Regions from separate parts of the Pseudoalteromonas sp. SR43-3 genome, predicted to be linked through region 1. Evidence: riboswitches for the same ligand, from Rfam matches in the RefSeq annotation. Region 1 holds a riboswitch; the other holds the start of a gene.

Evidence for each region. Region 1 has a riboswitch for cobalamin ahead of H5088_RS17005 (TonB-dependent receptor domain-containing protein). Riboswitches for the same ligand answer to the same signal wherever they lie in the genome.
Region 2: it holds a riboswitch for cobalamin, as region 1 does, so the genes downstream of both, H5088_RS03115 (ABC transporter ATP-binding protein) here and H5088_RS17005 (TonB-dependent receptor domain-containing protein) in region 1, are expected to answer to the same signal.

What each region holds. Positions count from the first base shown of each region.
Region 1 is NZ_JACJEC010000020.1:11,605-16,634, forward strand. It holds gene msrA (peptide-methionine (S)-S-oxide reductase MsrA) at 1-307, shown strand, start outside; gene H5088_RS17005 (TonB-dependent receptor domain-containing protein) at 385-2,214, opposite strand; cobalamin riboswitch at 2,250-2,434, opposite strand; gene H5088_RS17010 (ABC transporter substrate-binding protein) at 2,489-3,283, opposite strand; gene H5088_RS17015 (YajQ family cyclic di-GMP-binding protein) at 3,472-3,954, opposite strand; gene H5088_RS17020 (VanZ family protein) at 4,107-4,460, shown strand; gene H5088_RS17025 (ketopantoate reductase family protein) at 4,453-5,030, shown strand, end outside.
Region 2 is NZ_JACJEC010000002.1:164,779-169,808, forward strand. It holds gene H5088_RS03105 (cobyric acid synthase) at 1-567, opposite strand, end outside; gene H5088_RS03110 (iron ABC transporter permease) at 572-1,576, opposite strand; gene H5088_RS03115 (ABC transporter ATP-binding protein) at 1,578-2,390, opposite strand; cobalamin riboswitch at 2,636-2,770, opposite strand; gene H5088_RS03120 (porin) at 2,832-3,764, opposite strand; gene H5088_RS03125 (LysR family transcriptional regulator) at 3,931-4,803, opposite strand; gene H5088_RS03130 (DUF413 domain-containing protein) at 4,895-5,030, shown strand, end outside.

The DNA of each region.
Region 1 (5,030 bases):
TTTCACACTGCATGATGCAACACAATTGAATCGCCAAGGTAACGATATAGGCACACAATATAGAAGTGTGGTTTACTATCACGATGAAGCTCAACTTAAGCAAACCAACGAAGTGATAGCTCAACTGCAATGCCATGTCGCTGAGCCAATTGTTACAGAAGTCAGCCCTGCCACTACGTATTACCCAGCAGAGCATTATCACCAAGATTACTATAACGAAAATCCACAGCAGGGTTACTGTAGTATTTTAATAGCACCTAAGTTACACAAGTTTGAAACCGTATTTAAAGAGCTCTTAGCTGACTAGCTAATTTTAGTTGTTAAACTTAGCTACACATTAAAGAGCCCGACATAAGTCGGGCTTTTTAATATTAATAAATACCGTTAAAACTGGTAGCTTGCGCCTGCAAAAAAGCGACGCTCTGGCGTGTTGTAGTAATACACTTCACCCGTTGTAAAATCAGCGTTTGAATCAACAGCGTTATACTCTTTATCAAATAAGTTTTCTACACGAAGCGAAACTTCAATATGTTCATTTACTTGATAATTACCCGCTAAGTTCCAAAGTGTATAAGAGCCTAAGCGAGTCACAACACCTTGTCGGTCGCTACGGTATTGCATGTCTAAGCTTGCATCAAAAGCACCAAACTGTTTTGCAAGTTCCCAGTTAAAAGTACGTTTAGCAACATTACGTAACTCTGCGCCCGTTTCTTCGTCTTCAGCGCTTAAGTAAGCAAAGTTAAGGTTGCTATCAAAACCAAAAAACTGCTGAGATAAGCTAAATTCAACCCCTTCGTAGCGTGCTTCATTTAAGTTAATAGGAACAAAGTTAGAATCTAAAGATATCTTATCTTCAATATCATTTCTAAAAATAGCAACGTCAATACTTGCTATATCAAAATCTACATTTAACCCAATCTCTTGATTTAATGATTTCTCAGGCTCTAAATCAGGATTAGATGAAGGTGGAAAACCAGGAAAAGCCGGAAAGTATAAATCGTTAAATGTAGGTGCTTTAAAACCAGTGCTTTGGCTTATGCGGAACGTGGCGTCTTCAGATAAATGATAACCCGCAGCGGCTGTATATGTTGTTTCGTCGCCAAATTGTTCATCATCGTCTTGGCGAATTGTTAAATTAGCTAACACTTTTTCAGCATTGTAATAAGCCCCAACAAATACTGCTAATACATCACGCTCTTGCATATCATACTGCGTTGAACTGTGCGATACATCATCGTTGTACCAGTTAACACCACCGCTAATATTAAGCTCTTCAGATAATATATATTGACCGTTATAATCAAATTGCACACGTTTCGTTATAAAATCATTTACACCAAATGCTGAGGTATCGTGAGAATCATCTGTTGAAATAGCAATATCAATACTATGCAATTGGTTAGTGTAGTTTTTACTCCAACCTGCAGAAAGCTGATAGTTTTTAAAATCACCTGTTTCTATAGTACTTGTGGCTGGACTAAAGCGACTGTCGTAATCTGCATAGCCTTCACTGTATTGACCTAATAACTTAAAGTCGCCGTAATGTGCATCGGTGTAGTTTACTTTAAAACCAAGGTTTTTATTTTCATAGCCATCTTCATCAGGTGCTACGCCTTGCAGTGCATCAAAGTTATCTGTTTTTTCAAAGCCTGCATTAAATGCTGTTGTTATATCATCTGATTTTACAGAGCCTGCAACTTGATAATTTTGATAAGAGTCAGAACCAAATGTAGCGCTTAGGGATAAGTTATCTGACTCACGCGTAATAATATTAATAACACCAGCGAGTGCATCAGAGCCATAAACAGCCGCGCGAGAGCCTTTAATAATTTCTATGCGTTCAATACTATTTAGAGGGACATTATTTAATGCTTTTTGACCTAGTGTTGCTGAGCCTGTACGTACACCGTCAATTAAAATCAACGTATCGCCAGAGCCCGTACCACGAAGTGACACACCTGTATTTTGACCAAAACCACCGTTTGGATTAACTTGAAAACCCACTTGCGTGCTTAAAAGTGTAGGTAAATCGCGTACGTTACTAGCTTCTATTTCAGCACGTTCAATAACATTTACACTCGCTAAAACTTCGTTAATTGATTGCTCAAACTTATTAGCTGTAACGGTTATTTTTTCAATTGATTGCTCTGCACCAGACACAGAAAATGAAAGCGCAGCAGAAATTGCAACGCCTAGAGTTGTTTTGTTTAACATGAGATCCCCTACCTTTGCCCACCGCAAAGATTTAGTAAGTAAGATTGCATCAAGGCCGGTCTCCGGACTCAGTAAGCACATAAAAACATGCAATACTCTACCGTTGCGGGGGCAGTGTTGGGCTTGTAGTCATCATGAAAACGCACCAACTTCCCGATTATCCTGCTAAAAAAATCATTACATGAAGTGGCTAGCAAGCACCTTGAAAATATGCCGTCATTGTGAGCATTTTGTTTACAGATGTCAATGGACGTCTATATAGCTAAAAGCTATTTCAGTTCAGTGCTGTATTATTATAGCTTGACGGAATACCGTACTTATCAAGTAGCTTCTGAAGTTGCATTTGTGTAGTAGGTAAATTTAATATTTCATCCATTTTGCGACTAGATATTTTATTTGATTGTGAGTTAATCAAAAAATGTGTTTCATACACTGCATCTGGTACGTCACTCTTAAATAGTAAATCCATATTTAAGATATTCTGCTTTTTAAAATACTGATAAGCAATACTGTTTAAAACCCCGACTTCAGCGCGCCTTAATAGCAGCATTTTAACTACATTGAATTCATCGATTGTAAGGCTTACCTGGTGCTCTTCTCTCAAGTATTCGGCATTTGTATTAAATCCTGCAAATCGATACGAGTACCCTAAAACCCCAACTTTGGTTAATTTGTCCAGATTGTCAAAATAAGTTTGTTCTGATGCATTCTCTTTGAGTGTATAAAGCTCGTTTTTGGTGATGGTATAAAATTCAGTTTTTTCAATGTTTTTCTGCGTTGTTTTTGGCAGCCATTGCATTGCCATTAAAAATAAAACGTCGAAGTTATTTTTTTCAACAGACAAAGTAAGCCTTTTTACAGGTAAAGAAATAAGTATAAAGTTAAATTCCTCCTGTGCGTCGTTTAAAATATTAATAAACTCAGGAGCAAAGCCCTGCTTTTTTTGCGCGTTAATAATAATCGGAAAGTAGCCATCTTCGACCAATACATCAATATCAACTGGCTTTGATAAGCTTGGCTTGGTAAATATAAGCAAAACAAATAACAGAAATAATTGATGGGGTCTCATTTTAATACCTTCTAGAGTGAAATTTTTATTATATTCAATTAAATATAATAGCTTAAATATCAAAAGGTGGATTAATACATGCAGAACTACGAGAGGATAAGGTGGGAAAGTTGTAAAAAATTAAGTAGCTTTAATCTGTCTGCAAATATAGACAAATTAAAGCATTTTTATTAAAAACAGTTTATAAATTAGTCGCGAAAGTTTTTAAACTGAAAAGGCTGACCTAAATCGGCACTGCGTACTACCTGCATTGCCTCTTGAAGATCGTCACGCTTTTTACCTGTCACACGCACTTCTTCGCCTTGAATAGCGGCTTGTACTTTAACTTTTGAATCTTTAATGGCTTTAACCACTTTTTTGGCCATGTCTTTTTCGATACCTTGCTTTAACCCAACGTTACGAAATACATTTTTTCCTGCACGGCTAATATCTTGAAGTTCTAAACTAGCTACATCCATACCGCGCTTTGAAATTTTTCCCGCTAAAATATCGAACAACTGCATAACTTGAGAGTCAGCTTCTGCTTTAAGCTTAATTGTTTTATCGTTTAGCTCAATAGATGCATCAACGCCTCTAAAATCAAAGCGAGTCTCTAGTTCACGGTTTGCGTTATCAACCGCATTTTTAGCTTCGTTCATTTCTACTTCAGATACAATATCAAATGAAGGCATTAGTATACTCCTAACTATTTAATCTTAATTTTATGTGGCAATTATAACGCTAAAATTATAAATCTTTACATTTTTCTGCATCTTGTTCAGGTGCGATACTAAATTAGTTTGATATACTTGCGCCTCTTTTTTAAGCGATTTTAGGATTTGTCGTGACAAGGCGTGTTTATCAAGCAGTTTTTTTAATCAGCATAGTGGCTTTCACCTTTTTATTTGCTAAAGAAATAAAAGGTGGCGTTGTAAATTTATTCCCTCATGTTGATAAAGTCGCCCATTTTGGGATTTTTTTTATATTAGCCATAATAATGGATAAGGCTTTTAAGCTTCCTTTATATGCTCAAATACTCTTATTAGCAGGCTATGGCGCCTCGATAGAAATAATGCAAGACGCACTACCTTATAGGCAAGCATCACTTGGTGATTTTTTTGCTGATTTTGCAGGTGCTGCAAGCTACTTTTTACTTAGAGTAATTTTTACACCTCGAAAAAAGAACCCACATGGCTAATATTTTAATCGTTGGCGATGGCGCTATTGGCTTATTGCTGAGCCACTTTTTGAGCGCATCGCATAATGTCAGTGTTTTAACTCGTAAAAACCCAACAAACACCCGCTTTTACAGCAGAGGTAAGGGTGCATCAAAAAAAATTGACGCTAAATTTATTTCATTAAATCAGCTAGATAAAGCAACTGAATTTGATGTAATTTTATTTACCGTTAAAGCTTTTCAAGTGCTTGATGCGTTTTCTCAAATAAAGCCATTTTTACCAACACATTGCTCTGTTGTACTTTCGCACAATGGAATGGGCAACGTTGATGAGATAAATAACCAGCTAAACACCCATCAAGCACTCTACTTTTTAACGACAAGCATAGCGGGCTTTAAATCAAACCAATATATTGTGCAACACACAGGTGAAGGACAAAGCGTTATTGGTGGCTGTAATGAGCTTGCACTTCAAAATAGTGCGCCAATAGCTGATACTTTTAAAGTAATACCCAACCTAAAGTTTACTAATAACATTCAGCAGCTTCGTTTTGAAAAGCTACTCGTCAATATTGCCATTAATCCATTAAG
Region 2 (5,030 bases), on a different contig from region 1:
TACGCGCGCTTGTTCTGACTCGCTTAACAACGCAAGCGTACCTACCAAGTGTGCAAATACGCCGCCTTTATCAATATCAGCAATTATAATTACTGGGCAATCTACCTCTTCGGCGTAGCCCATATTAGCAATATCGTTTTCACGCAGATTTATTTCAGCAGGGCTCCCAGCCCCTTCAACAAGGAGTAATTCAAAGCGTTTAGCTAAGCGGTTATGTGAAGTAATTACTGCATCCATCGCCACTTTTTTATAGTCGTGATATTTGCCCGCTTCCATATTACTAACGGCTTTTCCGTGAATAATTACTTGTGCGCCCGTGTCGCTATTAGGCTTAAGTAATATAGGGTTAAAGTCTATTTCTGGCTCTACTTTAGCTGCTATTGCTTGCAAAGCTTGCGCACGACCAATTTCGCCGCCATCTTTTGTTACTGCGCTATTAAGTGCCATATTTTGTGGTTTAAAAGGCGCAACCTTTACCCCTCGCTTAGCAAACACCCTGCAAAGGGCAGTAACTAAAGTGCTTTTACCAGCATCTGATGTAGTGCCTTGCACCATTAAGGTTTTCATGGAATTACACCCTTCGCTTTCTAAAAAACAATAGACTCAAAAAGAACACGCTACCAATAGCTGCAGTAATAACACCTACGGGCAGTTCTTGGTTTTTCAGCAATGAGCGCGAAAGTACATCAACCCACACCATAAATGTACCGCCCACCAAGCTGGTTACCAGTAAGCCAGCGATGGTGCCTTGGGATATAAAAAAGCGCACAATATGCGGCACCATTAATCCTACAAACCCAATACCACCACACATAGCCACCAGCACAGCGGTAATTAATGAGCTTAAAACCAGCATAAGTATTCTAAAGCGCTGAACCCTCACACCTAATGTAATTGCGCTTTCATCGCCCAGTAACATAGCATTTAGCTGCCTTCTAAAGCTCAGCATTACAAACGTACACAATGTAATTACCAATAAAGGCAAACTAAGCGTAGCCCACTGCGCACGCGAAAAGCTGCCCAGTGTCCAAAATAAAATAGCGGCTACCGCCTGAGGGTCGCTCCAATAAAGCAACAAGCTGGTAAACGCACTAAATAAAAACGATAGAGCAACACCAGCTAATAACATTGATTCTACCTGTGCACTTTGCTGCCTACCTGCAATAAGAATTAATAAACTCATAGCGAGTAAGCTACCTAATAACGCTGCTGCCGATAACATAAAACCTGCGCTAATGCCTGCTAATGCCATAAGTAACACCACGCCAAATGAGGCGCCCGACGATATACCAAATAAGTAAGGATCGGCTAAAGGGTTACGCGTTACCGTTTGTAAAATAAGCCCCGCAATTGCTAAGCCAGAGCCTGCTAAAAAGGCGAGTAATGTTCGTGGCATTCTTAGTTCAAAAATAATACGCGAATTAAAAGACACATCAGTTGAGAGCAAAAAGCTATTAAATACATCTTGAAGTGAGGTCTCTGCTGCACCAAAACTAAGTGCTGCAAATAAACTAAATAAAGCAGCCGCAGCACTGATGAATAGCGCAAGTGAGTGGCGAGTATTAACTGCGCTCATATTATTCGTAACCATAAAAGTAAGTGATATGAGGGATGCTATTTCCCGACTTCGATATTTGCGGGTGATTATTTACTTGGGCGCAGACACCAAAAACGTCGCCTAGCATGTTTTCGGTTAATACCTCACTTGGCGTGCCTGTATGTGTAATTTCACCATTTTTAATAACCACTAGTTCATCGCACATTGCAGAAGCTAAGTTTAAATCATGAAACGATGCAAACACCGTTACACCCAACGATTTAGCAAGCTCCATTACCTGTATTTGGTATTTAACATCTAAATGGCTAGTTGGTTCGTCCATTATTAACAACTGAGGTTGCTGAACTATGGCGCGGGCTATCAAGGCACGTTGCTTTTCACCACCCGAAAGTGACTCAAAGCTTTGATCGCTATGACCTGCCAACCCTACAGTGTTGATAGCTTGGGTAATTTTTTGTTTATCAATGTTAGTTACTGAGCTAAATAGCGATTTATGAGGCGTTAGCCCAAGTGCAATAACATCAAATACGCTTAAGTTAAATTGCGACGGGGTTTCTTGTAAAACAACCGCTACTTTTTTTGCGTACTCATCGCTTTTTAGCTGCCAAATATCGGTGTTGTTAAACTCTACAACGCCATCACTGGGTTTATTAAAACGATATAAACAACGCAATAAGCTCGATTTACCTGCGCCATTGGGGCCAATTAAACCAACAAATTTACCTGTGGTTATTTTAAGGTTTATTTTTTTGAGGATCGTTTTATTGCCAATACCCCACGATACGTTTTTAACGTTTAGTAATGGTATATTTAATGGCGTTTGAGTGTGCAATAGTCAGTCCTAGACGGGATTAAACTCACTAAAATGCGATAAAAATACTAATGCACTACAAGAAAAAATGAGTAAACCCGCTCGTTAAAAGAATTTATACCAATTGCACTAAATTAGTGATTTATTATAGCGACAAAGAAATAGCTTAATAACAAAGCGGAAATTATGACATATACTTGTTCTATATGAATAATTTTTAACGAAGTTAGTAAGTTATTTAATTCGCTAGAAAGATCATGTTTTTAATAAAATTGGTATTATACCATTTGTATCTGACTTAAAGCTTTGCGCTAATTACAGTTGCGGGAACAGTCGAGGACTCGCACCTCATTCCAAATGAAGCTCTATTATGGGCGGCTAAGTAAATAATTTAAAGCAAAAAAAACCGCACTCAAAAGAGCGCGGTTAAAAAGGGAGTGTTTTAACTAATTTAGCGAATAGTTAAAACTTGTATTCCATACCTAAGCCTACGTAGTCTTGGTCAACGTTGTTGTCCATGTCGAAGCTTGAGTAAAAGCCAAATACTTTAATGTTTTTATTTAATTTGTGATCAAGACCAACTGATATTGCTGACTTATCGTCGCTGTCGTCAAAGTCCATGTCTTGGTATTGTACTTTAAATGTGTTGTTACCCATGCTGTAAGCTGCATTTAATAGATAACCATCCGCTTCTGCGCTGCCGTCAACTTTTTCTTGTGTTTGGTACATTGCACCTAACTTAAAGTTTTCAACTTTACCTTGGATTGACGCGCGTACTACATCGTAGCCATTTACTTCACTATCGGCTGCGATAGAGGCATATACTGCGCTCTTTTTAAGTGCCACGTCACCGTAAGTAACCGCTATTGAGTAACCGTTATCAGCGTCTACATCATCTTCAGCTACAAAAGTAGCAAGTACTTTAAAACCTTCGTATGAGTTTGATGAATAACTAACAGTATTCCCTAAACGGTTTTCACCTTTAAATACATTTTTAATATCGCCTTCAAGGTCGTTAAACAAGTCTAACTTACCTTGAGATTGTTTAAGCGCAGTATCGTTACGACCAATAACCACTTGGCCAAACGCACCTTTTAAACCAACGTATTGGTTACGCGCAGAAATATTGTCGTCGTTATCGCCTTTTGAATCAGCATCAGACACATCAACTTGAAACTCAAACTTATATACCGCTTCTAAACTATCATTTATTTTTTCAGAACCTTTAACACCAAGACGAGATGCATTACTTTTTATCTCAGTAAAAGATCCTTCGCCGTCATCAGATGATTGCACTGTTACATTCGCTTTACCGTAAATGTCTACATCGGCAAGTGCATTAAAAGATAAACCACTTAATAGTGCTAAGCATAAGCTCGATTTTACAAATTTCATGTTATTTCCTTGGATAATCACAAAAGACTAATTTTTAAAACTGCTGCATTTTGTCACCGCTAAATGACAGTAATATTACAATGGAAATATTAATGTCTTTTTTTATTAATAAAAATGCATTAAATTTGAAATCAAAATAACATGAAAGCCTAATAAACGGCCGAACTTACTTACTTTTCTTTAATGACAAGCTTGGGGTCATTTGCGATAGTAAATTAACTAAGGTTTCTATTAACTCTTTTTGCTCGTTGTCTCTGTGATACGCTATAAACACGTCTCGCGAGGTATTTTCTACATCTTTAACATGAAACAGTTCACCTTTTTCTAAATGCCCTTCTACCAATACTTGAGGTATAAATGCACTGCCGCCACATTGCAGTATTAAATCAAGTGCAATACGTCCTGTGCTGGTTCTAAAATAAGGCGGTGTTTTACCGGTAAACTGACGCGCATGCCAAAGTGAGAAAGTAGTTCCCCAATCAACATATACATACTGATTATCAAAAAAGTTTTCGTTCGTTGCAGTGTCGTATCCGCTTACGGGAATGATTGGCAACTCACAGATTCGCTCTACCACTAGCTCGTCTACTTTTGGTGGATCAAACAATATTGCCAAATCAAGCGTGCGTTCTAATAACAGCCGAGTGCTTTCTTGTTGTGCTTTAACTTCTGCGACTAATGACACGCCCGGCATCGCTGATACAATATTTGTTATACCAAACTGTAAAAAAGCATCCCAAATATTGGGCGTTCCTGCTAAGCTAATTTGCTTATGCATATTATCGGCAAGCGCAACATCCACTTTGGCGCGTTGCATGCCCGTAATAATCATTTGTGCATGGGGTAATAAACGCTCGCCAGGTGCTGTAAGTTGAATGTTATTACGCTGGCGAATAAACAAATTAACACCAAGTCCTTGCTCTAATTGGCGAATTCTAAAGCTCACTGCAGACTGCGTAATATAAAGGTTTTCGGCCGCTTTACCAAAGTGACGCGTACGCACTACCTCAACAAATGTTTTTAATAAATCGATATCCAATTTTTTATCCTCACGATAAAAATAATTTGTTTAATAAATTGCCAAACTTGCATCATACTCCAGCTAATTACTAAGGTATGAGGATAAAGCTATGAGCAATAACATTTCATTACTACGCCAAGCATTTGTTAGCCAACGTCAATTTTATGATGATCAAAACTTTCCACGAGGCTTTAGCCGCAGCGGAAACTTCACCTTATTAGAAGCCAGCATACTTGAACAACACG